Linked DNA regions of Microscilla marina ATCC 23134. The protein of the gene in region 2 binds, or shares a complex with, the protein of the main gene of each other region. Links are inferred from orthologs where the notes say so. Each region holds a gene or a part of one and is shown on either strand. Other genes may lie near its edges.

The links.
Region 1: the proteins of meaB (region 2) and scpA are in contact, whole or in part, in a crystal structure (PDB 8DPB), measured with the Methylorubrum extorquens proteins. The link is inferred for Microscilla marina ATCC 23134 from one-to-one orthologs. Residues at the interface, in SOR26638.1 of Methylorubrum extorquens: Arg20, Ala21, Ala24, Arg25, Thr28, Ser32, Arg33, Arg34, His37, Thr98, Gly99, Gly100, Ser101, Ile102, Leu103, Lys106, Thr107, Ala110, Ala113, Ile114, Asp115, Arg116, Ala118, Phe119, Ile120, Arg121, Pro122, Pro124; in SOR27001.1 of Methylorubrum extorquens: Glu577, Glu578, Asn579, Asp580, Gly581, Arg582, Arg583, Arg585, His596, Ala604, Ser605, Ala608, Asp609, Gly611, Phe612, Asp613, Val614, Asp615, Ile616, Gly617, Pro618, Leu619, Glu625, Arg628, Gln629, Val631, Glu632, Asn633, Asp634, Glu661.

Annotation. Positions count from the first base shown.
Region 1 is NZ_AAWS01000023.1:21,332-36,238, forward strand. What follows is about bases 7,741-10,649. They hold scpA (methylmalonyl-CoA mutase), read left to right. Parts: upstream 7,741-8,080; coding sequence 8,081-10,219; downstream 10,220-10,649. Other genes in these bases: M23134_RS20505 (hypothetical protein), read left to right, coding at 7,741-7,935; M23134_RS20515 (crotonase/enoyl-CoA hydratase family protein), read left to right, coding at 10,452-10,649. Also shown: M23134_RS20470 (LytR/AlgR family response regulator transcription factor), read left to right, coding at 1-425; M23134_RS20475 (hypothetical protein), read left to right, coding at 946-1,293; M23134_RS20480 (hypothetical protein), read left to right, coding at 1,331-1,813; M23134_RS20485 (hypothetical protein), read right to left, coding at 1,961-2,824; M23134_RS20490 (radical SAM protein), read left to right, coding at 2,916-3,896; M23134_RS20495 (tetratricopeptide repeat protein), read left to right, coding at 5,401-6,732; M23134_RS20500 (hypothetical protein), read left to right, coding at 6,930-7,331; more of M23134_RS20505, read left to right, coding at 7,345-7,740; more of M23134_RS20515, read left to right, coding at 10,650-11,267; M23134_RS20520 (DUF1987 domain-containing protein), read left to right, coding at 11,406-11,795; M23134_RS20525 (outer membrane beta-barrel protein), read right to left, coding at 11,939-13,372; M23134_RS20530 (RNA polymerase sigma factor), read right to left, coding at 13,356-13,919. UniProt on the Escherichia coli protein: Catalyzes the interconversion of succinyl-CoA and methylmalonyl-CoA. Could be part of a pathway that converts succinate to propionate.
Region 2 is NZ_AAWS01000015.1:124,753-139,587, forward strand. What follows is about bases 7,406-10,242. They hold meaB (methylmalonyl Co-A mutase-associated GTPase MeaB), read right to left. Parts: upstream 9,404-10,242; coding sequence 8,408-9,403; downstream 7,406-8,407. Other genes in these bases: M23134_RS15825 (hypothetical protein), read right to left, coding at 7,406-7,851; M23134_RS15830 (hypothetical protein), read left to right, coding at 7,990-8,403; M23134_RS15840 (CHASE2 domain-containing protein), read left to right, coding at 9,585-10,242. In the rest of the region: M23134_RS15790 (S9 family peptidase), read left to right, coding at 1-930; M23134_RS15795 (LysR family transcriptional regulator), read right to left, coding at 1,086-1,973; M23134_RS15800 (SDR family oxidoreductase), read left to right, coding at 2,190-2,924; M23134_RS15805 (hypothetical protein), read left to right, coding at 3,330-3,668; M23134_RS15810 (hypothetical protein), read left to right, coding at 3,683-4,414; M23134_RS15815 (class I SAM-dependent methyltransferase), read left to right, coding at 5,036-5,821; M23134_RS15820 (DUF4184 family protein), read right to left, coding at 5,900-6,637; more of M23134_RS15825, read right to left, coding at 6,637-7,405; more of M23134_RS15840, read left to right, coding at 10,243-10,922; M23134_RS15845 (hypothetical protein), read left to right, coding at 11,172-12,074; M23134_RS15850 (hypothetical protein), read left to right, coding at 12,140-13,075; M23134_RS15855 (hypothetical protein), read left to right, coding at 13,332-14,258; M23134_RS15860 (hypothetical protein), read left to right, coding at 14,401-14,835. UniProt on the Escherichia coli protein: Binds and hydrolyzes GTP. Likely functions as a G-protein chaperone that assists AdoCbl cofactor delivery to the methylmalonyl-CoA mutase (MCM) ScpA and reactivation of the enzyme during catalysis.

The DNA.
Region 1 (14,907 bases), on a different replicon or contig from region 2:
TGATAAAAGCCATAGAAAAAGTAGAAGGACAATTGAGTGAACCACAGATAAACGAGCGGATAGATACTCTCAAAAGCAATCTAAGTCAAGAGTACATCACCCGCATTGCCTTGCCGGTAGCCGAGGGGCTGCTATTTATAGAAGTCGACCAGATAGTGTATCTCAATGCAGAGGGAGCCTATACGCAGATTTTTCTTGAAGGAGGTAAAAAGGTGTTGGTATCTAAAAAAATTAAAAGTTTTGAAAAGGTACTCGATCACCCCAGTTTTTTCAGAACACACCGCTCTTATTTGATTAACCTAAACCGGGTAAAGCAATACGTAAGACAAGATGGTGGGTACATAGTCATGGACAATAACGACTCGGTAAACCTTGCCCGTGAGCGTAAAGAAGATTTTTTGAAGGCATACTCTACCCCCCGTTAGTACTTATACCATTCCGTTGTCTTTGGTCAGAAACCTTAGGTTTATAAGCATACATACTTGCCCTACATTTTTTGTCTGAACTACTGTAGGGCTTTATCATCATCTTTAAAAAAACGGCTGTGAACACTTCTTGTTTGGTGCTAAAATACGCACTTGACCAATGATGCCCATGTGATGTCACCTCTTTGTTTTTTTATAAATATTAGGGTATTGCCAGCGCTTTAGCACAAAGTTTTTATAAACTCATATCAACCATTCATCTTTGTAAAATCCCCGTTTATGAAATGCCTTGAACTTTAGACAAGTATTTGAGTTATTTTTATCCTATAAACTATTTAGAAAAGCTATACATGATCTGATACTTGTTAACCCTTTTGGGCACAAGTGTATAAAAAAGTGTGAAGACTTAATGAAAGTCATGGCACTATCTAACGTTGAAGTATCATATAGGTGATTGCCTATTATAATACTTACCAATTATTTATGTGTTTAATCTATATTTATTAAAACCCGCGTCATTATGACACATTACAAGATTGAGGGATATGTCTTGGCGGGAGTGCTCTGTATGATGTGTTTACTCTCTTCTTTGACACAAGCGTATGCTGCTGTTGTTCCGCAAGAAGACAAGGTTACATTTTATATTAAAAATGACCTTGATCATGCTGTTTTACTCAAGCTAGGCACAAGTACTGTCACGCTAGACATAGGAACTACCAAAAAGTTTCACCGTTTGCCCAACTCAGTGATTTACCTTGCCCAACCCCACATTATGGCTTTTAGCCCTGAAAAAGGAAAAGAAATACTTAAAGTGGAACGTTCTATTCAAGGAAAAAAAATATTACTATCAAAAATTGTTGATGAGTGACAATGGCGCCAGACAAGCCATTGTCTTTTAGGGAATTATGAGAAAAAAAATAAAGATGCTCATCTGGTGTTTAATACTACTGTGGGCACACTGGGGGTGTACACCTTACCAACCGCCCAAGTTCGACAAGCTGGTGTTGAGGTACCAAGATAGCTCAGTGCCCCCAAAATACCATCGAAGCTACACCATTACTGTTTCGCCAGAGCAAAGCATAGTGGTAGTAGATGTATATGGAAAAAGCCTTGCCAATAAAACCTATAAACTGAAAGCATCTACCTTTGAAAAAATAAAAATGTTGGCGGAAGAGGTACAGGCTCCTGGCAACTACAACGAGCAAGCCAATGGAGGCGTAAGCCAAACCCTTAAACTAGTCCACGGCGAACGGATAGTATATGCTTTGTTATGGGACAATAACCAAAAGCTAAAGTCTGCCACCAGCGACTTAGTAAAGGCAGTAAAAATATTGGTGCCCGACCTGGATAGGCTTTTGAAAACACCGTATGATAGCAATTTGGGATAGTTGGGCAGTTTATCACCTAAAAAGGAGTTTTCTTGTGACCACCCCCACTGTTTTTGATAAATTTTGAAGATTGCCAAGGGTATAAGTCCGAACTTGATTCGGGGAAGCAAAATAGTAATTACGTATTTAGTGTTTAGAGCACCAAACTTACTGCTCTACTGTCAGCTGCATCCCCCGAATACCCATATCTACCACTTCTTCGTTGAGGTCTACATCCCATTTGCCATTGGCGTTGCCATCCTTCCATTCAAAGCTTTGGTTGGTAGACAAACGCACCGTAATGACAATGTCCTGGGTTTCGCTACCCGTAATTTGTAAAGGAGTGTCAAACCTGCCTGTAACCACACAAGAACCTGCCGGAATAGGCGAAGTAGCCGCTATAGGGTTGGGTACTGTAGTAGCAGGAGCTTGCCCGGTGTTGGTGCTAAAGTCAGTTTCAAAACCCCAATACCCCTGCAACTTATTGGCATTTACACTCACTTTTTTTGTTTTGATGGTATAATCCTTCAAATAGGTGTTGAAGCCCACAAAAGAGGCCAAGGTACCACTTAGTTCGTTGCCCTGAAAATTGAATTTTACTGCATAGTTTTGGTAAGACAATGACACCCGCAAATAGGCATAACTTCCCGCTTGAATACTGCTCAAGGGTACTTCTAGGTAAGTTTCATTGCCTGCCTTTAAAATACTCTGTTCAAAATCAATGGCTTTGCCGCCACCACTCGTTACTTCAGGAGCCTGGTACAACACCTGCCCGTTGCCAAACTGGGTGGTGGCAGTAGGGGTAAGCTCAAAATAATGCGCCCCAATTAAATTAAACTGAGGTGATTGCCCGGCATTGCCTGTAGGCACCGGATAAGGTTGCCCAAAATTGTTTAAACGAGGTTGAGTAGGGTCAAACACGAACTTAAACACTACTTTAGGGGTATTGACTGCCTGAGGGCTTTCCGCTTTTTTTTGGCAGCCACCCATCAGCAGGCTTGTAGATAATAAGAATAGGAATATTTTTTTCATTGATAAGTTTTTAATGTTTCATTAGTTTTATTGTTTCGCCTTCGGCTAATGGGATATATTGGCGCGAATACTCTAACAATTACCAAAAATCATGCGATTAAGAAAAAAACCTGTATTGTGTAATTACTATGTCACCTATCGTTGCAATGCACGTTGTGGGTTTTGCGATATTTGGGAGCGTCCCTCTCCTTATGTTACCCTCGAAAACGCCCAACGCAATTTTGAAGGCCTTAAGCGCCTGGGAGTAAAGATCATTGATTTTACCGGGGGTGAACCTTTACTGCATAGACAGCTCCCCGAATTACTGGAAATGGCGCAAAATCTGGGGTTCATTACCACGGTGACCACCAATGGATTGCTATACCCCAAACAAGCCGAAAAACTGCAGGGTAAGATAGACATGTTACACCTGTCGCTTGACTCGCCCAATAAAGCCGAACACGACAAAAGCAGAGGTGTAGCCTGTTATGATTTTGTAATGGAGTCGATCAAAATAGCCAAGACGTTGGGCGAACGCCCCGATATTTTGTTTACTGTGTTTGAGCACAACGTAGAGCAAATTAAAGAAGTGTACCACAAGGTATGCTTGCCCAATGACTTACTGCTTATCTTAAACCCGGTGTTTGACTACAACAACGTAGATACCGGGCTACAGCTAAGCCCCCAAAGCCTAAAGGCACTCAAGCAATGGAGTAAGAAAAAATATGTATACCTCAACGAGGGTTTTATCGCCTTGCGGCAAGATGGTGGCAACCACATCGACCGCCCGGTATGCAAGGCAGGCAGTACTACCTTGGTCATTTCGCCCGATAACAAACTGGTATTGCCTTGTTATCATTTGGGGCTAGAGGAGGTGCCCATCAATGGCGATTTATACAATGTGTACCGCTCAGAAAAAGTACAAAAACTCATTGCATTGGAAGGACGACTACCCGAATGTGAAGGATGTGTAATTAATTGCTATATGCAACCCTCGTTTGCGGTAGAACTTAACAAGTATTGGTGGAAGGCATTGCCCAGCACGCTTAAGTATAACTACCTCAAGGGCACTTGGAAGGCTATGTTTCGGTAGCTACTAAAGCCTCAAGGTACGAGCTACGAGTCGAGATTTACCTCCTGCGAAGGCCTTATCTTACCGCAGGGTGACCTGAGCAATGCGAACCCAAAACTCACAAAACAACTTATTTTTGAAAACACCTCATCGCTAGCTTTATGGTTGGCAAGTATTGGTCTGGCTTGCGCCTTAAGACCAATACGGGAGGTTATTTTTTAGGTTGAACTGTCTACAATGGCACACGCGAGGACGACGTGCACTAGCAAGAGAATTAGTTACCTCCTGCTCAAGTCTTACCTTCAGTACCGTCATCGCCTCAGCTCGTGTCTCCACGAGCTGATCGAAACCTTGAAAAGCATTGCTCCCAGACTCTGTGACGGGGCGATTTAGCTTTGCTGAGCACCGACATTCATTGGTATTTAAGGGCTCGTAAACTCGGTTGTGGCGACACAAACCAAGGCGAAAGGCTGTTTTTTAAGGTTACCCTAAAATCACCATCTCCTGCGAAGGTCTTACCGCAGGGTGACCTTCGCAATGCGAACCCAAAACTCACAAAACAACTTATTTTTGAAAACCCTTTTTGGGCTTGAACTGTCTTCAAAAACCTACCAGGATTTTTTAGCGTCATCAATGCTCACTGGTTGCATACTCGTAATTATATTCGAGAAATTCCCTTGTTTGTGATTAGCTTCGCAGAGCTCCCTATGGTCGGTTCGTAATTAAACTGTCTTACCGTAGGGCGACCTGAGCAACGCTACCCCAAAACTTGCAAAACGACTTGTGTACGGGGTTTTGGGTTAGCATGCGTTGGTCTGGCTAAAGCCCTAAGACCAACACGGGGAAGTTATTTTTTGGGCTGGCAAGTGTTCCTTCATTCGTCGGAATGGTTGGGCTCATTGGTCAGGCTAAAGACCTAAGACCAACACAGGGAGGTTATTTTTTTTGTTTGAATTGCCTTCAAAAACCTACCAGGATTTTTTAGCGTCATCAATGCTCACTGGTTGCATACTCGTAATTAGCTTCGAGAAATCCCCTTGTCTGTGATTAGCTTCGCAGAGCTCCCTATGGTCGGTTCGTAATAAACTGTCTTACCGTAGGGCGACCTGAGCAATGCTACCCCAAAACTTGCAAAACGACACTTGTGTACGGGGTTTTGGGTTAGCATGCGTTGGTCTGGCTAAAGCCCTAAGACCAACACGGGGAAGTTATTTTTTGGGCTGGCAAGTGTTCCTTCATTCGTCGGAATGGTTGGGCTCATTGGTCAGGCTAAAGCCTTCTAAATATCAAATTCATAAGCCGTTGATAATAAGTATACTATGAATTTGTTAGTTACCTATGGAACAGGACGCAACTTGAAGCTTGTTGCTTTTGCCCCTTGTCGCTTGTTCCTTGTGGCTGTAGTAGCTCCTGACTAATAAAAAAATCTCTCTTCCTCACTACAATAATGTGAAGGCATTTTTTTAGATTGCAAAAGAGGCGAGAATTTGGCTCTGTTTTATCATTTTAAACTTTTTTTGAATCTATGGAAGAACCCGCAATACAGGATAAAATCAGCGAATTAGAGGCTAAACTAGATAAATTGCCGTCGGAATCAGCTGATGAAGCAACACAAAAAGAACTGTATTTGGAGTTGGGAGATGCTTACCTGGATGCCAACGAATCCGCAAAAGCAAAACAGTTGTACCAGAAGCTGTTAACTGAAACCAACGAAGCTTATTATGCTGCTGCCTATTATGAATTGGGCAAAATAGCCCTTGATGAAAATGATTTTGCTACTGCACAGCAAAATCTGCAATTAGCCATAGAGTGGGGGCAAAAAACCAACGATGAAAATACCCAGGCTAAAGCACACCATGCTTATGCTTTTATTATGCTACAAACCCAAGATAGTGCTGCCGAAGAGAGTAAGGCTTGCCTTGACCATATTATGACAGCAGTGGCTTTGTTTAGCAAAAATAAAAAATACGATAATCTGGGCAAAGCTTTTATGCTGCTTACAGGATTTACCCAGGCGAGGCTCACTACCAACAAGGCCATTGCTTATTTTAAACAGTTGTTGGAACAGCACGAAGAGGCTACTGATCTACTTGGTTTTATTCATTATCACCTGGCTGCTTATTACGAAGCCGACGAAAACTCTAAAGAAGCTTTTAGACACTTTGAGCAGGCTTTGCATTACAAAAACAAGTTGAATATTGGCTCAGAACTAGGCGAAACTTATTACCACCTGGGGTTGCTACACGATGAACAGGGCAATAGTGACAAAGCTTTTGAGTATAACGTGATTGCTTTGCGTCACATGCTGTCTCTCGATGACATATCTACTTATGCAAGCATGGCGGTTATTTTTGTACAAGGGGGCATAGAAGATTGCACAAATGCCACCCTCAAGCAAGAAGCCAAAACTCTATTGGAGCAAGCCCAAAAGCTGGACTTATTGCCCCACGCCGATGCTGAAGGAGCTACAGAGGATAACGATGGCTTTGTGTATGACCATTCTTATACAGGCAATTTGCTGGAGCAAACCCGTGAAGAACAGGAACAAGCCAAAGTAAGCGAGCTGGAAGAGCTAAAAAATGATTTTGCCAAAAAGAAAGCGGCTTTGCCTGACAGCGCCGAGGATTTTGCGCAAGCAGCTTATGACTTATTGTCTAAGTTGAATGAAGGCATTGATCGTTCGTTGTTTTCGTTTTTGGCACGCAAGAAAAACAAAACCCGTAAGGTGGAAGTCAATAACATTTTGAACGATAGTCAAGAGTCTCTCAAACAAGCTATAGCCAATGCTGACGATGATGACCTAAAGACTGTGCTAGAAACCTGGAAAGGCAAACTGGACGATAATTTTAGGGGATAAACACATTTGCCTAAAACCTTTTTAAAAAATAAAATCCCTGAAAATAACACTTTTGGGGATTTTTTTTATGCTGGCATGAACGCTATCTTGGCATTTTGAGTAAAACAAAAAACACGCTATCCATAAAATTTATCAGGAAACCTTCTCATTTTTTTATATTTGTAAAAAAATGGCAGAACAAAACCATTAGAAAAGATATGAATCCCGAAAATTTAGAAACATATAACTCAGAATTGGGCAACGATCCCGAATTGGATGGCAAATACCTGGGTACCATTACCAAAGATTTTGTAAAGGTAGCCAAAGTGCTCAAGGAAGCTTCTTATCAACTACGCTCGCGTGGTTTCGAATATCCTATTTTTCCGGTGGCAAAATATAAAATACCTGTAGGTGAGCTATTGTTTGAAGGCAATGACCTGGGGCTTGAGTGGAACTACTTTGTATCGTACCGCGATATTTTTGTGCAAAACAAACTCATTACCAAGCCCACTAAGTTTGAATCGGCCTACAAAAACCCAGAAGAGTTTTGTTGCCTTTTTGTGGTAGACGAACCTTACTCGAGCTTTATGTTTGTGCCTTACCCTGACGAAGAGGATTAAAAATACGTAAATTATGTTCCGAAAATTGTTTTCAGGCGGAAGCAATGATCCTGTTACTCAAGAGCTCATTGACTATAAAAATAAACTACAGGAAATGTCGAGCATGTTGCTCATCAATAGTAGTCGGTTGATTGATGGTGACTTTGCCGAAAGTGCTTTTATATACCATATCTGGAAGCTCAACGAAGGTGACAAGGATAATTTGGTAGATTGGGAGTTTAAAAAACTGATAGAAGAAGCACAAAAAGAACTGAAATTGATCTATGCCTCTTTTAATAACCTAACGATTGCCAACCCCAAGTTACAAAAAGCACCAGTAAGAAAGCTTTGCGAACGTTGGGAAATCTTGTTTCAATGGTTACGGGGCAATCAAATAAGCGTCATAGAGTTGAGCGAAAGCGGTATAGAAGACCTTTTTAGTGTGGCCGATATTTCGCCTCTGGAGAGTTATGAACCTTTGCCTGCTGAACTGGAACAACAAAAACGTTTTTTAGATTTACCTTTTCGATTTGCTATCGATACTCCTGCCCATGAGGTGGGGATTTTGGGCAAAATTCAAAACATCAAAGCCGAAATCAGACGCTTTATGGAGCGCAAGTATTGACTAGTAATAAGCAGTAAGCCATCAGCTACAACAATGCCCGAATATTTTATATTTTAGCAGGAATGCTGTAGTTTTACAAAGAAAAAGGATAATAATAGTTGCCGTATACTATGGGACGGTTCACCAAGGACTAAAACAATAAAGAATGAAGCCCGATTTTAGCAAAATAGATTTTTCTACCACAGGTACTCAAGTTTCGGATGAGGCTGATACTGACCAAAAAAACTGGAAAACTGCCGAACGCATAGAGGTAAAACCTTACTATACTGCTCAAGACCTCGAAGGAATAGAGCATTTGGGTTTTGTGGCGGGTATCCCTCCTTACTTGCGTGGTCCCTACGCCACTATGTATGTGCAACGTCCCTGGACAATTCGCCAGTATGCCGGGTTTTCAACCGCCGAAGAGTCCAACGCCTTTTATCGTCGTAACCTTGCCGCAGGACAAAAAGGACTTTCGGTAGCCTTTGACCTTGCCACCCACCGAGGCTACGACTCTGACCATCCTCGGGTAGTGGGCGATGTAGGAAAAGCTGGGGTAGCTATAGACTCAGTACTAGATATGAAAATTTTGTTTGATGGTATTCCTTTAGACAAAATGTCGGTATCGATGACGATGAATGGAGCGGTGATTCCTATCATGGCTTTTTATATAGTGGCAGCCGAAGAGCAAGGGGTAAAACCTGAACTTTTGAGTGGCACTATCCAAAACGATATTTTGAAAGAGTTTATGGTGCGCAATACCTACATTTACCCACCATTGCCCAGTATGCGCATCATTGCCGATATTTTTGAGTACACCTCGAATCACATGCCCAAGTTTAACTCTATCAGTATAAGCGGCTACCACATGCAAGAGGCAGGCGCTACGGCTGATATTGAGCTTGCTTATACACTTGCTGACGGGCTAGACTACATACGCACCGGGCTAAAAGCAGGCATGGACATTGACACGTTTGCGCCACGTTTGTCGTTTTTTTGGGCAATTGGTATGAATCATTTCATGGAAATTGCCAAGATGCGCGCTGGGCGTTTACTTTGGTCAAAAATTGTCAAACAGTTTCACCCCAAAAACCCTAAATCGTTGGCGTTGCGTACCCACTGCCAAACTTCGGGTTGGAGTCTGACCGAGCAAGACCCCTTCAATAATGTGGCGCGTACTTGTGTAGAAGCAATGGGTGCAGTTTTGGGGCACACCCAATCGTTGCATACCAACTCACTGGATGAGGCGATTGCTTTACCTACCGACTTTTCGGCGCGCATTGCCCGCAATACGCAGTTGTATTTACAAGACGAAACCAACATTACAAAAGTGGTGGACCCCTGGGGAGGATCTTATTATGTAGAACGCCTCACCCATGACCTGATGCACCGTGCCTGGGAGCTTATTCAAGAGGTAGAAGAACTGGGCGGAATGGCAAAGGCCATAGAAACCGGATTGCCCAAAATGCGCATAGAAGAGGCCGCCGCCCGAAAACAAGCCAGAATTGACGCGGGCAAAGACGTGATTTTGGGGGTAAACAAATACCGCCCCGATGAAGAGAAAGAAATAGAACTACTAGAGGTAGACAATACTGCGGTGCTCAAGTCGCAACTGGCACGTTTAGCAAAACTCAAGCAAGAGCGCAACCAGGCAGATGTAGACGCAGCACTTGCGGCCATTTCCAAAGCTGCTGAAACAGGCGAAGGCAACTTGCTTGACCTTGCTGTAAAAGCAGCCAGGGTACGTGCCAGCCTGGGAGAAATTTCGCAGGCAATGGAAAAAGTATTCGGACGACACAAGGCAACAATTCGTGCTATTTCGGGCATTTATTCGGGAGAAGTGTCTGACGATGAAAATTTTAAGAAAGCCCTCGACATGGCAGATCAATTTGCCCAGTTAGAAGGACGCCGTCCCCGTATTTTGGTGGCAAAAATGGGGCAAGACGGGCACGATCGAGGAGCCAAGGTCATTGCTACTAGTTTTGCCGATTTGGGATTTGATGTAGACATAGGGTCTTTGTTTCAAACCCCCGATGAGGTGGCACGCCAGGCTATAGAAAACGACGTACACATTGTAGGTGTTTCGAGTCTGGCAGCTGGACACAAAACTTTAGTGCCTGCCCTTATCAACGAATTGAAAAAATACGACCGTGAAGATATTATGGTCATTGCCGGAGGAGTGATTCCACCCAAAGACTATGACTTTTTGTACGAAGCAGGCGTTTCAGGTGTATTTGGTCCTGGTACCGTTATTTCGGTAGCTGCCCAGAAGATTCTGGAAGAATTGATGAAAGAAGAGGCATAAGCTTGTACAGAGGTACATTCCAAAACGGTTGATTGGATCAATATCTGATCCGCCGTTTTTTATTGCTTACACTTTGCTATTCAAACCAAAAAATCATTGGATTTGGCGGATGATGGCTAAACTTTATTCATGTAATTAATGGATTTACCCCATAAAATTACTTTTATTTGTAGTGAAAGTATTTTATATATACAAGGGAATAAGTCCCTCACTTATCATTTAAACACGCCCAATGGAATTTGAAACTTTACTACTATCTATAGAGGGGCATGTAGCCACCGTAAAAATTAATGTGCCCAAAAAAGCCAACGCTATGACCCAGGCTTTTTGGAAAGAAATCAAAGAAGTGATGCAAGCCCTCGATCAGAATGAAGATGTAAGGGTGATTGTATTGGAAGGAGAAGGCAAACACTTTACCTCAGGTATAGACCTTACCATGTTTATGCAACTTAAGGCAGAACTTGACAAAAGCGATTGCCCAGCGCGTTCACGCGAAAAACTTCGCCATACTATTCTTACCTTACAAGAGTCTTTCAATGCCATAGAAAAATGCCGTAAACCTGTACTTGCTGCCATTCATGGGGCTTGTATTGGTGGTGGTATAGACATGATTTCTGCCTGTGACATGCGCTATTGCTCAACAGATGCCTATTTTACTGTCAAAGAGATTGACCTGGGAATGGTGGCTGATGTAGGTACCCTACAACGCTTACCCAAAATCATTGGCGAAGGCATCGCCAGAGAACTTGCCTATACAGGGCGCAAGTTTTCGGGTGAAGAAGCCAAAACAATGCAATTGGTGAATCAATGTTATGACTCACGCGAGACAATGCTTAAAGAGGTATATAACATTGCTCAAACCATTGCGGCTAAGTCTCCGTTGGCGATTAGGGGTACCAAAGAAATGTTTCTATATACCCGCGATCATTCGGTAGAAGAAGGACTCAACTACATAGCTACCTGGAACGCTGGCATGTTATTTTCAAAAGATTTGCAGGAAGCAGCAATGGCTGGAATGCAAAAACGAACTCCTAACTTTGCCAATTAGCACACAGTGGTGTATACCTCACGCTTGGGGTATATTTTTAGTATTCTTTGGTTTTGGTCAAAGATTTGCAGCAATAAATTTTCAACAATCATAGTGAGCATGTCGTCCTAAGTACACAGGAAGAAAACCAATTTAACAATGAAGAATATTTTTTTGGAGGAGACAGATGATGGACCTCAACTAAATTTCAATTTTAACGATGGAGTCTTCGAAGTAAAGGGCACCTCAATGCCTGAACACCCCGACGAATATTATCGTGAAGTGCTTACTCATTTGCAAATTTATGTAGATGATCCTACCGCCAGCAAAACTACTATGGTGTTTAAGTTTTTGTATTTCAACACAGGAACCAATCCCATTATTATGCGTTTGTTAGAAACCCTCGAAAAACTCATGGACAAATCTCACAAAGTAGAAGTGCAGTGGGTATACGAACATGACGATATGGACATGAAAGAGGTAGGAGAGTATTTTAATGCACTTACCCAACTTGACATTAAGTTGTTTCCTATTGAAAGTATAGATTAGCCTGCTGGTAGTCATAGTCAAAAAAGCCTGCTGTTGTTATTCAGAAGCAGGCTTTTTTTGGTTAACATTTAGTAAGTACCAAAAAAAAGCGAAACTCGTAAAACACGAGCTTCGCTCAAAGGTGGTTATGAATAAAAATATAATTAATGGCGACGTACTTCGCCAAAATTACAGCGTAAATTGATGCCTGCCGAGCCAAACCTTAGCTCTTCTTTGGTCAATGAGTTAAGTGGGTACTTGATGTAGGGCTCAATGAGTATTTGCATATTCTTGGCTACCATATACTTCATTCCCATAGAAACATTCAACATTTTGGCAAAATCAAAACGACTCAATGCTTCGGGTTGTGACTTACTGTTGGTTTCTATTACTGTAGTCTCTAATCGTTCGAGTTGGCTTCCCACGCCTCCTTTATAATAAGCCTTGGCAATGGTTTCGCGGGTATTATGAGTGTAACGTTCCTCTAAATAAGCCAAAGACGACAATCCTACTGATACATATAAACCCCGATTAGTGTTTCTACTTAAATGGTATTGCAGGTTTACTGGGATGTCTAGCCCTACAAACTGCATGTTGATTGACTTTTGTTGTCCCAACGAACGACTCTCGGTGGTACCGCTTGTCGTAATTTTTTGCATCGTAGCAATGGTAGGTAAACTTGCCGACTGTCTCATGTTGAGCGATTGTCTGGTAAGCAATACCCCAGAAGTAACACTGAGCCTTTTGCCCAGTCTGATTTCAGACATTACTCCCCCTCCAAGGTTGACTTTTGAGTCTTTTTCACCTCTTTTAGAGTAATTTACCAATGATGAAAGCATTACACCAAATTTCATTCTTTTGCCTTTAGGCAAAACAGCAGCGTTGTTATATCGAGCTACTTTATTAGTAGTAACTTCTCTAAAAGAAGCCTGCTCAATCATTGCTACTCTATTAGTTGGGTGGATAGCTTCATAACTGGCTTCTTTCATAGCCAGGGTATGCATATCAAACTTTACTGCTTTATTATCTGGGTTCAACAATACACCATTTGATGGGTGCTTTGTCAGGCGATTGTTAGCTGCTATTTTATTTGCATAAATATTTTTATCTTTTTCAGTGTTTTCAATTAAACCTTTGTCAGCTATAGTATTTGTTGTTACTGTAGGCAATATACCATATTGCTTACTTGCAGCAGTATTTTGATTAGTTGAGAGTTTTTTTCGGTTGTTTTGGATATTGGTCACCTTGTTATTACCATGTGTTGTATTAGTAATAGATGGAGGCAAAACCTTTACTCCCTCAAATCCCTCTTGTTGAATGTGTTTTTTGGCATAGATACCAGCTTGTTGTTGAGTAGGGGTGTTCCCTTCAAAATCACTTTGCAGTGTTTTATAGGTAAAAACTCCTCCCAACACTAAGATAGCTGCCGCTGCAACTTTTGCCGGAATTGATGTCAACAATGCACGCATTTTTCCAGATTTTTGCGCTTTCATTTGTTGCTGCATCATCTCCCAGCCCTGGGCGTTGTAAGGCTCTTCATGTTTGTCAAAAGTCTGACGTATTTTTTGACTTAGCCTTTCATCAAACAGCTCTTTCATACTCTATCTCGTAGTCAAAATTTTGATGAAATAAAACTCGTAATTTTTTCTTTGCCCTGGCCAGGTTTGTACGCGAAGTACTCTCTGGGATTTCGAGCATTTCGGCTATTTCTTTATGAGAATAACCCTCAATTTCATATAAGTTAAAGATTATGCGGTATTGGTTGGGGAGCTCATTTAACAGTTTTAGAATGTCATTTACCGACAAATCATCTATGATATCCAAACGGCACTCTTCATTTCTTGCCATTTCAATATTGAGCGTATGACGGTGTTTCTGGTTTTTACGATAATAATCAATGGATGTGTTAATAATGATTCGGCGTAGCCAACTCTTAAACGATAAGTTCTCGTTGTATTTCATGATGTTTTTGAACACCTTCATAAAACTATCGTTGAGTATTTCCAATGCCTCATCTTTTGAATAAGAATATCGTAAGCAGATACTCATAGCGTAGCCATAAAAATGCTTATACAGCATTTCCTGCGACTTTGACTTCTTCTTTCGGCATCCTTTAATTATTTCTTTTTCTAGCGACTTATCCACAGGCTTATCTAATAATTATAGTTCCGACTGTTGTTTAATTTTAGAGCAAAGTGCAGTGAACAGTTTTTGGGCACTGTTCAAACTACAAATTTCCAAAGTTTAAGTGTGAATTATTGCCATAACGAAATAAACTTTGTGAATGTCTCACTATATCACAACAATCTTCAAATTTTACTTGATATTTATTAAGGCAGAGATTCTTACATCTCTTTGTTTTAAATAAAGTTGATACAACTTTGATGATAAGGTCAAGGGTTTGCTGTTAAATTTAGTGATGCTTGCGTTTCACTTTGCTAAATAAGTAACAGCACAAAACGTGGCAAAAGTTCTGTGCTGACTACTTTTCACCTACCAATTCATTTAAGCGATAAGCTTATATGAGCAATTGTATCTACTTCACGTAAAGACAAAAGGAAATGCTACATACCCTTAAATTTTTTCTCTTTTTCTTTGATTTATATCAAAAGTAATAATTTTATAACTTCTGAAGTTTTAAAATATACCAAATCCAAATGATTTTATAGATGTGGTATGTTGGCATAGACAAAGTAAAAGTGTAATTGGTTGTCTACTTGATAAAAAAAATAAAATAGACAAAACAAGCGATGAGTTTCTCACTTTTTTGTATGATGACTCGGAAGAAGGTGAGTTTGAAAACATTATCACCATCTTAGAGACCCTCACCCCCGAAAATATTTTGCTTGGGCAAGAGTTGATGAAGAGTTTATATCCTTTTTTACCTGCTAAGGTCATTCAAGTATTGATCGACTTTATTGCGTATGTTCACCAAAAATGTTGTGCAATTTGTGGATACCCTCTTTATAAACAATACAATTATTCTAGCCAAGCGCTGGGCTTGTCAAGAGTACCTCACTGAAAGAGACGATTGCGAAACTAGGGCAGAAATGGCAATGGAACGTATAATTGCCTTGGAAGTGTTGCCCCTAAAATACGATTGTCCTACACGCGTTGAACATCACATTACGAT
Region 2 (14,835 bases):
GCTGGGCGTCATTTTATCAATTTCTCGCCTAACAGTCAATATTACATAGATCGTTACTCAAATGTAGACACTCCTACGCAAGTAGAACTGTGGAGTACCAAGGGCAAGAAAATAAAGTCTTTGGAAACCAACAAAAGAGTGAAAAAGAAAACTGCTTCGGGCTACTTTAAACAAGAGCTGATGAATTTTAAAGCCTCTGACGGGCAAATGATTGATATTTTTGTAATCAAGCCACAGGGTTTCAACAAAAACAAAAAATATCCTTTGGTGGTAGATATTTATGGAGGACCTGGCTCTCAGTCGGTATACAACCAATTTGCTGCCAATGGCTGGCAACAATACCTTGCCCAGGAAGGCTACATAGTGATGAGTGTAAACAACCGTGGAAGCGGAGGTTATGGGAGCAAATTTGAGAAAGTAGTATATAAAAACCTGGGACACAATGAGGCTAAAGACTTTGCAGAAGCTGCCAAATTTATGGCCACCAAATCGTGGGTAGACGGCAACCGCATGGCAATTCGTGGGCACAGCTACGGAGGTTATATGGCGAGTTTTACCCAGCTTAACTACCCCGAAGTATTTAAAGTAGCTATAGTAACTGCCCCTGTAACAGACTGGCGCTTGTACGATAGCATCTACACGGAGCGCTATATGGGTTTATTGGGCGACAATGAGCAAGGCTACATCAATAGCTCAGTAATGAAGTACGCCAAAAAATACAAAGGCAGAATGTTACTTTCGCACTCTACTATGGACGAAAATGTGCACGTGCAAAACACCTTCCAATTGATGAAGGCATTGACTGACAAGGGGCAAGACGTAGATATGAGAATTTACCCACCGGGGGCGCACGGTGTAGCCTATAGTGGTACCAGTTATTTCTTGCTATATGGAGTATATGTCGACTATTTGAACCAATACCTTAAATAGCAAGTTTGACAAAAAAGCAATCATAAAAAAGGCAACGCTATCAAAGTGTTGCCTTTTTTTAAGTAAAATTAATTATTTGACATCTGGTAATCAGGTATTTACCATTTGCTGAGTTTGGCTAACCATACCACATCATTGCGCCACAAATCAGTCACTTATTGGGTCAGTCCGGTGAGTATTGCATCAAAATGAGCCTGCTTTTTTTTATGGGCAATCAAAAAGTAACGAACCTCCGGGGCATTTTCGGGTGCCCAAACCTGTTGGAGCTTAGAAGCCTCCACAAAATGGTTAATCTCGTGCTCTAGGGCAATGGCTACACCAGGGGTTTGACACAACTCATTCAACATCAAAAAACTATTGGGAATGGTATAATTGGTGAAAATTCGTGGGCGTCGTTTGTTGAAACAGTGCAACCAAAAAAGTTTGATATAATGGTTGGTAGCCGAATGCGAAAACCAAACCTGGTTTTCCAGCCAAGCCTCTATCTCTGCAAAGTTGTGTTGGGCAATGGGCTGGGCAACTGACTGTAAATCTACATTGGGGTGGGCTACCACACACATAGAGGTTTGAAATATGGGTGCAGTCAACGTGTCAAATGTATTCACCTCCTTATCTACAATGGCATAGTCGAGTTTTCTTTCGTTGACCAGTTCAAACAACCCCTGGCTGGATTCCTCAAATTGAAAGGAAATATGTTGCCCTATGGAAGGTAGTTTGCCCGAAAACAGGGCGTGGTATGCGTGGGGGCTCATACCCAAAGAAAAAAACTGACTTTCTTTTGCTGCTCGCTTGTTATAAAATGCCTCTACTGCTTCTAGTTTATCCAACGCATCAATAATGAGGTTATTCAAAAACTTAGCGTTTTCGGTAGGCTCTACCCCTTTCGACTTTCGGTAAAACAACTTGTGCCCCACGGCAGCCTCAAGCATACTTATTTGGTTGCTTACCGCTGGCTGGCTCATAAACAACTCTTTGGCAGCTCTTGAGTAGTTTTTATGCTTGTAAACTGCCTTAAATGTACGGTACCATTCTAAACTTACCATCACTGTGATATAATTTTATTGATAACAAAGCTAAAACATCTTATTTCATTTTAAATCATGAACGCCGTAATTTTGTCTCAGATTTAGTTGATAAGCAATGGTTGCAGCCTTAAGTGTTTACTTATTAACAAAAATAAAATGCTGGCATAATCTCCAAAAGAAATATGAGTTTCCAGCAAGGTAGATTTTAAGTATTTAGAAAAGTTAAAAAGAAAAATGAAAAAAGTAGCATTTATTACAGGCGCTAACAAAGGTATAGGTTTTGAAGCAAGCCGTCAACTGGCAAAAAAGGGCATCACAGTAATTATGGGAAGCCGCAGCGACCAACGCGGAAAACAAGCAAGTGAGCAGCTAAAGTCTGAAGGTTTGGATGTAGAATTTTTGAAGTTGGATATAACCCAGCCAGAGAGTTTTGATGAAGCAAAAAAATACATTGATGAAAAATACGGACAGTTGGATATATTGGTAAACAATGCCGGAATTATTCACAGTGAAGAAAGCTGGGGAGAGAACACTACTGAAACGGTTTCTTTAGAAGCCCTGAGGCAAACTTTTGAGGTAAATTTCTTTGGGTTGGTAGCCTTGACCCAAAAGCTGTTACCCTTGATTAGAAAAAGCAAACAGGGGTATATTACCAACGTGTCGAGTATTTTGGGGTCGGTCAATGTACAAAACGACGCCGAATCGGGTTGGTATGGTGTCAAACCATTTGCCTACAATGCTTCCAAAACAGCCTTAAACTCTTTTACAGTGCATTTAGTAGCCTTATTAAAAGACACAAATATTAAGGTAAACTCGGCGCACCCTGGTTGGGTAAAAACCGACTTGGGCACCGATGCAGCACCTATGGATGTAGTATCAGGTGCTAAAACATTGGTCAATTTATCGTTGGAAGAAAAGACCAGTTTTACTGGCAAATTTATTCACCTCGACGAAGAGGTGCCCTGGTAATTTGAGTATTTCATTAGTGAGTGATAAAAAGGAGGTTTTTGATAGCCTTCTTTTTTGCTTTTTACCTAAAGCAAAAAAAACACCCTGCTCCATCAAATCTTCCGTAGGAGACTTGAAAAGCTTGAATGAATGGAAGTATCGATCCTTACAAGACAAGTTTTCCTTGTGCAATAAAACCTCAAAGTACTTAGAGAAATAGGCAAGGGTTGTATTTGTAGGGGATTCTTTCGTTGAAAGCTCGTTTTACTAAAATTGCTTTGGCAAAAAATACACTCGCTCTTTCAAGTCTTCCGTAGGTTAAATAAATGGAAGCCGCTAGACTTCTTTGTGTAGCAAGCCAGTTTTACCTAAGTTAATTTGAGTCTAGTCTAAACAAAAGAGTCCCTAATAATGAACTTACTCCCATTGACAAACAACCCAAGCTGGCAAGGGACTTATGAGCATTTGCTTATTGGTCAATACTACCAACTCATAATTGCTCCATCAGCACATGTTGAGTTTGAATTCAGGTTCCCAATCCTCCTTCTAATTAAACAAACAATCACCAAAGGGATAGATTTTGATATAGCAATTCGGGATTTTCTTAAAAAATACCCTAAAGTAAAATACTTTCTGGCTGGTGCAGCTGCGCTCATCATGATTTTAACTATTATTGAAGATATTTTAACTTTTGGGGCTGGCATAGCTGATGACCCAGCATCATTTGCTTTAGCTTGGGCTTTGATCAAAGCAGCCACCCGCTAAACTTACTACAAACTATGCTCAATTGCTTTAGCATTTTTGCCCAAACTACTCAGGCATCACCTCAGTTTATGCAGGCAATGGATCAGCAGCTCACCAGCGAGTTTCGTCAACTTACTCAAGGGGTCGACATCCATCGATTCGCGTTGACTCCTACTTCGGTTATAGAAAGGAGTTTCACTATCAAATTTTTAGAAGGTGTTTCTATACTTGCCTGTAACTTATCAGCGCCAGCTGGACCAGCCTACTCTATAAGCATTGGGTGGCAAAGTATTCCTACAGGTCGTCAAATTTTCCCTCAAGATGATATACAGGCAGGTGAAATTCGGTTTGAGTGGCAACAACTCCCTGCACAACAAATATTTAAGCAATTTGGGTATCCGTTGCCCCTACCTTTTGATACCACTCCTTTTCCCTTTATAATAGAATACTGGGAAGCTCCGTTACCTGATGTTCACCTGTATATTGAATTTACAGAAGCACCTCCCTCTAAAACTGAAGAGATACTGTACAAGGTACTTGACCAAGAGCTGGCTACTTGGGGGGAATTGAATGAGTATTTACAGGAGAATAACCAACCATATGCAGGATTTATCCATAGCCTGGGGGAGGTTGAGCACGTAAACAGACAACACTTCTGTTTTCGGGTAGATTTGGGCTCTGCATTGTTCCATGGTTTGCAAAAAATTTTGCAAATACTTAGCCACGCTTCCATTGCTCCACTGATCTGCAAGGTTAAGGTCAGTTAGCACCTCCGTCTAGGGTTTCTCCATTTTTCGCAAAAGACTTGAATAAATGGAAGTTTTCAGACTTCCTTGCGAAGTAAGCCAGTTTTACTAAAGCTGATTTGAGTCTGACCTAAATAGCCTAGCTATTGTAGAACTCAACTACCTGGAAACAACTTATTACCCAAACCCTAGGCTAGGGGGGATAAACTAGCACGAAAAGTTACTTTTTGCATATTCCTAAAGCAAAAAAAACACCCTGAATAATCAGTGTGCTTTTATTAAAAATATTGAGGGAATTATTAATCTTTGTTCGTTTTAAAACTATACTATCTATTTTGCCTGATGGTAAATGTTTTCATAAGTAAGTACATTTGGCAGGTCAAATCTCTCCCCCCTTGCTTCATTTTTTTTAAAAAAAATTTTCTGATAGGACTTTTATGGGGTTGTCGGTTTTAACCAGGTTTAAAAAAATGCTTTTTTGCAAAAAAAGTCACAGTAAAGCCAAACAAGCCTGTTTTTTGCTTGTATTCTCCCGCAAAACTTTTCTTGAAGTTGTACAAAATGAAGCGCTATATTTGGCTAGAGTGCCAGATAAAGCTTAACTTTGCACAATTTTTAATATCTTATAAATAAACATTTGTAATGTTAACTAGCGAGCAATTTGATGAAGGAGTCGCTTACGCAGAGAAAAACTTTACCGAAGACGTAGACTCTCATTTGTATTTAGACAAAATGCTGATCAAGCAACAGTTTGACCTGAGCAATAAAAAAGTCCTTGATTTTGGTTGTGGTATGGGAGGCATGGCACTATGGTATGCCACTGCTTATGACAATTGCCAGGTATACGGTTTAGACATTGATTCGCACCATATCAAGATTACCGAACATTTGATAAACAAACACAACATTCCTAACATTGTATGCGAAAAACGTAATATTTTGGACGACCCCTTGCGCGATGATGAACGCTTTGACTACATTTTCTTCAACGATGTAGTAGAGCACATTCAATTGCCTATACTCACCGAAATATTCAAGCAAGTGAGCCAACACTTGACCGAAAACGGAAAAATATTTGTAACCTACCCACCTTGGGCAGGTCCTTATGCTTCACACGTAACCAAAGATGTAGGCATTTATTGGTGCCAGTTTTTGCCCGAAAAAATGTTGATGAATCGCATTGCAAAGAACAACCGCACTATAGTAGGCGACCTTGAGTCTGACCTGGTGAGTGTATACAAAGGCTTGAATCACTTGACCCACAAAAAAATGAAAAAAGTGATTGCTTCGACTCATTTAAAACTTACCAGTCGTAAAACGCATAGTATTTTGAACAAGTTACCTTTAATGAAAAACTTGAACGTCAATTTTTTTCCGTTCAACTACTTGGTAACCAAAGAGTTTTTGTTGCTTGAGCAGCCTAAATAAAGGATGAAGCCTGAGCCATAAGCGGTAAGAAATATAGCCCATAAAGGAGTATAAAATAAGGAGTAGCTTTCTATGAAGTTACTCCTTTTTGTTTTTGTACAATTGCTTGTATACCACTGAGGTAATGACCAACCCCGCCAACCCTGCCGCTATCATACTTGCTACTATGTTACCAATGAGGTAACCATCCCTGAAAAACAACCTTGCGGCAAATATGGGCAGGGTAACTAATACAAAAACGTCCCAAAAACTAGAGTTAAAACTGGCTTTCACAGTGAAGTTTTGGGGCATTCGCCAAATTGCCCAACATAGGATAATACCACCTGTCAGCGTGCTTAAGTGTTGTACCAAACGATAGGCAGGCACCAAGTGCCCCAATATGCGGTACGGGGTATTAAGAGAGGGAAATAAGTCTACAAAAGTAGCGTGCTCGTGCGTAAAGCTATCCCAAAGAAGGTGCGAAGCCGAACCAATGAGCAGAGAAATGATCACCACCCACCACCGTTTACGCATATAAGCCCACCAGTTAAACTCCTTACAATGATATACACGCGACTTTAGAAAAAATGGCAGGTTATCAATTAATACATTACGCACTATCTGATGAAATACCACCGTGAGCAACAGACCCAATGGCAAGTCGAACCATAGCAAACCTTGTATGGTATGGCTATACTGGCTATTGATACGCATACGCAAAAAATACTCAAAATCTGGAGCAAGGCTGCCTATGACCAGTGCCGAGCTGGAAACCCAATGCTTAGGTAAGTAAGTAAGCGGAAGTATAAGTGCAGGATGTGAAAAAGTAAAAGGCATTATTGTGATGATTCGCTTTGAGATTGAGTCATTTTTTTAGCTATTTCCAGTTCCAGGTATAAGCGCTCGCTTAATAACAAACCGCTCACATCTATAGTCATAAAATAAGATTTATAGTGGCTGATAAGCCCCATCATTTGACTGACCAGGTTTTCGGGTGAACTATGCGCCAGTTGATGCAATAAGTCTTGCCCTTTTTTACTGCTCAGCTGAATGCTTTGGTCGCCTTGGGTACCCAGTTCACTCATAATCTCGGCAAGTTGGCTATAGTTCCAGCTTTGGCTACCAATCGTTTTACCAAATAGCACACTTTTGTGGGTAAGCTGTTGTTTGCCCAAGTGTAAGTAACTGGTACCAAAGGCACTATTAATGAGCCCTGCCACCATTGCCAGGCATATAAGCCCCATAAATATATTGGCTCCCAGTCGTATTCCTTTATGGTCAATGAGTTGAATAAGAAATATAAACCCCGTGATAAAAATAACTCCAAGCAGCATTACCGCTATGTTTTTGCGATTGCTCCACTGGTAAGTCGTTCCTTCAGCATTGTGGGTTTTGTCAAATCCAGGCGAGGTGGGCAGTTGAATCTTTGCCGGGGTTTGTTGAGTTGTCAGGTGTGACTTGAGCAACGGGGTATAATCGTCTAGCACTTGTGCTCCCTCCAATTGCTTGAGTTTTTGCACGCCCGTTTTGTACTCTTCCATCGGAGCATCTATGATATACACTTGATAAGGCACTATTTTTTTGAGTTTACTTACAAACTCGTATGCATTGTTGAGCTGGTGGTAAGTAGCCAACTTTACCATAGCCCCGTCATTGCGCTTAAGTTGTATCTGAAAACTCACGCTTTTGCTTGAGGTGCCAGCGCTGTTATTGCGACTTATCGACACTGCCCTTTGTACTATCAGGGCGTTAAAATTGTCAAAGGGTAGGGTAGAGGTGAGGAGCCCTTGTTTGGTTTTTTCCTGTATTTGAATGGTTTGAGCTTTTTTGTCAATCACCAGCATTACATTTTGTTTGGTGAACCAAAAAATAAACCCAATGACAATGCCCATGGCTCCCATCAGTGGTAAGATGTATTTATTGGGTGCTTCTAGTTTTTTTAATGCCAAAACGCCCACGATCAGTACCAGTACAGACACCAGTATAATATATAAATGAGTAGAGGTGTTGAAGTGTACCTCTGCTCTATCGGTCAAAAATTTAGTGTTCATAGTTGCATCATTGTTAGTTTTTCAAACAGTATTGGTCGTTGTTAATACCTCTTCGAGTGAATAAGTTAACCAAAAATAATTATACAAAGCCCTTACTTGATTGTTGGAATAGAAAAATATAATTAATTTCGAACAACGATGTCAACATACAGCCTGGAACTTTGTCAGGCTGCCCTAAAAAACAATCATTACATGGTTACCTCTCCACTATTAAAACTTACCGAGCATGAGCGCAAGGTGATCGCAGATATATTTTTTGAGTATACCCTGCACGAATTTTATTATGACGAGCACCACCAACGCCAAAAAAAGTTTATGCGACAGCGGGCTATTTGGATCAATGATGAACAGTTTTTGGAAAAAAATAAAAAGAAAAAATCTATTCAGAGCCTGGTCAATAAAAAGATCATTGTAAAACACCTGGTAGGTTATCGTTTGTTCATCCGCCCCGAATACCTCGATCAACTCTATGACCTTGCTGACACTGCCGAATCCGAAAACCACGACCTTATTTTGCAATTGACCAGTGTATGGGTAGAGCCACAAGCATAGAGGGCTATTTTTTTGCCAAATCAAGTAATAATTGTGCTCCGGTAAGTGGGGGCAAAGTTCCTTCACTGATTTGTTGGGCAACTTGTGGAAGCTTCTTAATCACCTCCTTGTGATGAAAAAACTGCTCCTCAAGAGTTTGGCGGATGGTCTCGTACATCCAACGCAGGTTTTGTTCCTTCCTACGCTCGTCGAAATACTTATTTTGTTGGGTATGCTCAATATATTCGTTGGTCAAACTCCAAATATGCTCAATGCCCTCGTTATGGAGCGCCGAGCAGGTAACCACCTTAGGAAACCAACCATTGGCAGCAGGAGGAAACAAGTGAAAGGCACTTTGGTATTCGGCTTTGGCTACCGCTGCTTTTTGTTGGTTGTCGCCATCGGCTTTGGTAATCGCCACTACATCAGCCATTTCCATAATCCCCTTTTTGATGCCCTGCAACTCATCGCCCGCTCCGGCAAGCATCAACAACAAGAAGAAATCAACCATTCCGTGTACCACCGTTTCCGATTGTCCTACACCTACCGTTTCTATAAAAATTACCTCAAATCCGGCAGCTTCGCATAGCAACATCGTTTCACGGGTACGGCTTGCCACTCCACCCAATGAGGTACCCGCTGGCGAAGGGCGAATGTAGGCGTTTTGGTTGGCTGCCAATAGTTCCATGCGGGTTTTGTCGCCCATAATACTTCCGCGTGAGCGTTGACTGCTGGGATCTACCGCCAGTACTGCCAGTTTTTTGCCCTGTTGGGCAATGTATTGCCCCAATGCTTCTATAAAAGTACTTTTACCCACGCCTGGTACTCCTGTAATGCCAATGCGTACTGCTTTGCCTGTGTAGGGGAGCAGGCGTTCAATAAGTTGTCGTGCCAACGACCGATCTTCTTCCAGGGTGCTTTCTACCAGGGTAATGGCTTGGCTGAGCCTTACCCGATCTTGCTGGAGGATTCCCTCCACATATTGTGAAATATCCAGACGTTTTTTTCGTCTTATTGCCATGTAAGTATTTCTCTTTTTTTATTAAGTTTCGTGAGTTTAGTATTTTAATTGCTTGAAAAAAAGTAATATATTCAAAAAATAAAAACCATCAATTCACTACCTTACTGTTAGCCTGACAAAACTCAGTAGCTATCATATCAATACTTACATTTATCAAATAACCTGATTTTACTTTTTAATTATGTTAAAACGACTCGCTAATTCATTCTTGCACGGGTTAATCATCATGGCATTGATGGGAAGTGTAGCCCTTATTGTACGACAAACTGCTGTATTGAGAAACATTGAGTTTTTGAACCCATTGGAAGATGCTTTTGCAGAGTTTGATTTAACTGACTTGGTTGTATCAAAAATCATGGATCACCAAAAAGCTGACACCAACATCACAGTAGTAAATATTGGCAATTTAGACCGAAATGGCTTGTCCTCGCTCGTCAGTATCATTAATCAATATCAACCTAAAGTAGTGGGCTTTGATGTACAACTTGAAACAGCAAGAGACTCTACCTCAGACCAAGTGCTGGCTGATGCATTTAAACAAACTCCTAACCTTGTCATGGCAAGTCAACTATTAAATAAGACTAAAGATAAGTATTATGTGAGAACCAATTATGACCTATTTACCAAAAATGCCCATACAGGTTTTGTAAACTTAATTACCAAAGGTAAAGGTAATCAACTCAGTTGGCCTACTGTCCGATCTTTTAGCCCCAAAGAAAGAGTAACACATAGAGTGTTTTCTAGTGGCGCTCAGAAATTTGATACTACTGTGATCAAAAAACCTCGCAACGAATATGCTTTTGCTGTAAAAATAGCCCAACTCTATGCTCCTAAAAAAACAGCAACTTTCCTGAAACGAAATAAGGACTATGAATGGATTAATTTTTTGGGTAACATAAGTGTTACTGCTGGCAAAGCTTCTAACTTTGCAGTCCTAGACGTAGCAGATATCTTTAATTCAGTACAAGATACATCTTCTAAAATTGGAAATGTGCTTAAAAACAAAGTTGTAATTTTGGGATTTATGGGTCCTTCTCTTGAGGCCAAATCATTTGATGATAAACTTTTTACTCCACTTAATGATAATTATATTGGACGAGGTACTCCTGACATGTATGGTGTGGTAGTACATGCTAATATTGTATCTATGATTTTGCGAGGAGATTTTATTAAAGAAACAAGGCCTTGGGTTAATACCTCCATTAGCATATTGATTGTACTTATAACTGTTCTCATCTTTTCTTATATTTTTATCAAAGTAGGCATTTGGTATGACGCCCTTACTATTCTTATTCAAGCGATTATTGTATTTTTGGTAGTTGGATTGATGCTTTTTGTTTTTTACAAAACCAACACTAAAATGGATTTGGGGGCAGGTTTGCTTGGGGTGGTTTTGTCTGGTATCTTTGTAGAGATTTATCATGGTTTTATTCGTAAACTTTTTGGTTGGCGGGCACCCAACGAGATTCAGCACCAAAAAGATGTCGCAACACCTCCCCAGAAAGAATCAGAGGAGTAAACATGTAGGTTTTTTTTGGGTAAACTAAACTATTAAGTACTTTAATTGTCAAAATAATACAACTACAAATGATTTAAATCTGTCTTATATATACATTAAACAACACTCTATCTACCGTTTATCTAAAAAATAAAACTTTTGTGAAGTTTTTTAGTACAAGATAGAGTGTTGTTGATTTATAACATCTTAAAATAATACCAAAAATAACTCATGACACGATATTGCTTAATTTGCTTGCTCACAATAACGATGATCCCTTATACACTAAAAGCTCAAAACAAAAAACATGTGTTCAGGGTGTTGGCAAGCAGTGGAAAAAGTTCATTGGTTGATAACGTTCAACAACTTCGAGTGGGACAAAAAATTTATCAGAACCAAAAAATTAAGGTAGAACCAAAAAGCTATTTGAGCTTGGTAAACAGACAGGGTGGAACAGTCCAGATTAGCAAAAAAGGAGAGTACACCGCAAAGTTATTGCTTGAACAACTGACTAAAATGCAAAAAACGGTTACCCAACAGTATGCAACCTATGTAATAAAAGAACTCACTAAAGCCAGGGTAAGAAACCCTCAAAAAAACCGTTATAAGTACATGAACGTGACTGGATCGGTAAACAGGGCAGAGTCGCCTTTTAAGCTAAACATTGCTCCACAAAATTCGGTCAATAAATTTATTAGCAAAAAAGCAACCGTTCACTGGTATCCAGTTGTAGGGACTACAACATACAATGTGGTGGTGATGAATGAGTTTGACGAAAAGCTATACGCCCAGGAAGTAAAAGACACCAGTTTGGTGATTGACTTTAACAAGGCTCCTTACAAAGGACAAGAGATGTGCGTATTGAAGATAACGTCAAAAGAAAGGCCCAAAGCTACTTCATTAAGGTATAGCCTGATTATGGCAGCTGATAACCAAACGGTAAAAAAAGCTTTTGCTGATTTTAAGAAAGAAAACCCAGTAGCAAGCAACAATGCAGCAGATGTACTGGAAGAGGCATTTTTTTACGAAGAAAACGAATTGTTTTCTAAAGCGTTAAAGTGTTATGAGAAGGCAATAGAATTATCAAACGGTAACAATGCTTACAAAGTAGCTTACCATCATTTTTTGATTCGCCACGCTATTGGAGATTATGAAAAGTACAAACAAAAATAACCTCCTGCTTATTTTATATTATTCATTACTAAACTTTTTACAGATTGAAATTACATTATAATGCTATGAAAAAATTTAGACATATTTTACTTTTTGGATTGGCGCTTACTCTATCTTATAGCGTAACTCAGGCTCAGTATGCTTTTAGAGTGCTGGCAAGTAGTGGCAAAAGCAAAGTTGCCGGAGGCGGAAACCTAAGAGTGGGTGGTTCGCTGAAGTCTGCTAACCGAGTAACCGTATCACCCCGAAGCTACCTCAGTTTGGTACACAAATCTGGTGGAACCGTGCAAATTAGCAAGGCGGGAACCTATAGCATCGCTAGTTTGGAACAAAAACTGGCAAAAACTAAAGCGTCAGTATCTAAGCGTTATGCTACTTATATTATCAGTGAGCTGACCAAAGGTGGTAAAGAAAACATCAATAAGAACCGTTACAAGTACATGAACGTGACTGGATCGGTAAAACGAGACTTGACTTTCAACATCATCAATTTATTTATGGCTTCGTCTAACAACTACCACAACCCTAAGGTGACCATCAAGTGGAACCCATTGGCGATGAACAAAAGCTATAAAGTAACCATAGAAAACCTGTTCAACGATGAGTTGGCCACATCTACTGTTACTGATACTTCTATCACCATTGATTTTAGCCAATACAAAGCCGAAGACCAAAGGTTTTTGGTACGTGTAACACCAGTACAGCGCAAACAAGCCGTAAAGTCACGTACTTGCGAAATAGGGCAAATGAACAAGAAGGTAGAAGCGAGTTTCAAAAAAGCGTATGGCTCTTTTAAGAAAAGCATCAGTGGAAAAATGAATGCCGCAGATAAATTATCAGAAGCTTTTATTATGGAAGACCACAAGTTGTTTGTTGACGCTTTGAATAGTTTTAGAGAAGCTGTGAAAATGTCGGGCAACGATGAAGCGTACATTACTGCTTATCATCAGTTCTTGATTCGTCACGGCATTGGCGATTATGCCAAGTATGTAATAAAGTAACTGAAACAAATTATATTTATGCAAAACCACTCCTGTTTGGGGTGGTTTTTTTGCTTCAGTACAACAAATTGCTTGGCAGAGGCACCATTACTGTGCAAGGGTGTGATGTCGTTTGGCAGGTATGATCTTTATAGTTTTACTTAAAATCACACCCTAATTTGATAAACGTCGTTATTAAGGTAAACATTATTATTCATAAACATTCAGGAACGCTGTTACATAGTTTTTACTCCTGAAGAATACCTACCATCTTATTATGAAAAAATATATTATAGTAATTGTGTTTGGGACATTGGCACTTACTGGCTACTCCCAAAGCAAGTTCAGGGTATTGGCAAGCAGTGGCGCCAGTACAATTACAGGCAAAAACAGTGCATTATCCGTGGGACAAGTATTGAGCAATAGTTATCAAATCAAAGTGGCTCCCCGCAGTTATTTGAGTTTGGTACATAGTTCGGGTGGTACTGTACAAATAAGCAAAGCAGGGGTGTATAATGTAGCCACCCTGGAAAAAAGGCTGGACGAACAACGCAAGTCATTGTCGAGTCGTTATGCCACCTATATTATATCAGAGCTTACCAAAAAAGGCAAAGAAAACATCAACGCAAATCGCTATAAATACATGAATGTGACCGGATCGGTAAAACGAGCTACCTTCAATGCATTCAGTGTATACTTACCTGACCGTTCTAATTTTTATGACCCCAAAGTAACCATTACCTGGCAAGCACTTGTTGGAACCAAAAATTATCTGTTGAAGATTATGGATAGGTTTGAAGAGGAGGTGTTATACACCAAAACCTTGGCGGATACTTCTACTGTGGTAGACTTTAGTCAGGGTAAACTCAAGGGGGCACTTGATTGCCTGGTATTTATCGAGTCAAAAGAACGTGGCATTCAATCAGACAAATATGGCCTTTTTCGTTTAGACGAAGAAGATGCCCCCAAGTTTAACAAAGCTTATAGTGCTTTTAAAGCATCTAACAAAGCCACCCGTAATGCCACTGCTCAATTATCAGAAGCCTTTTTCTTTGAAGACAAAGGGTTTTATACCGATGCTTTACGTTGCTACCAAGCAGCCGTCAAAATGTCAGAGCAGGCAGATGCTTACGTTATTGCCCTACAGCAGTTTTTGGTACGCCGAAATATGGGACAAACTCCAGAAGAGGACAAGAATGATTAATGACAATGTAGACTAACCTGCGGCAACGTTCAGGTTTTGTGATTCGTATATAAAAGGGCTATCTGATAAAAAGATAGCCTTTTTTTATAACATATTGTACCCTAAGCGTGTTGACTTGCACACACCCATAATTTATATGCCTATGAATATCATCTACACCCTCCGTTTTTTCGTTGTATTGAGCTTGTATGTGCATACCTTGAGCGCACAAGAGCAAAAAGTAGAAACCAAAAAAGATAGCATCAAGCAAAGTATCAATAACGCTGAAAAAGAAAATGCAGATAATGTAGTGCGTTATATGGCACTAGACATGCACAGACGCCTTGGCAAAGTAAAACGAGTGAGGTTTTACAGAGGCAATGAATTAGAGTTTACTCTCAAGGGAGGCAGAGCCCGTTATAAGGGCAAAATATTGGGAGTAGGGGAAAACGAGTTGTTTATTTTGGGTAATAGTATACCTTTTGCCAATATTGATAAAATTATTGTGCGCAATCCAAGTCGTTTTTTATACGCAGGTAGCTTATTGTTGCCAGTGGCAGGTATTGGGTATTTTGCTATGGATATGATCAACCCTGCC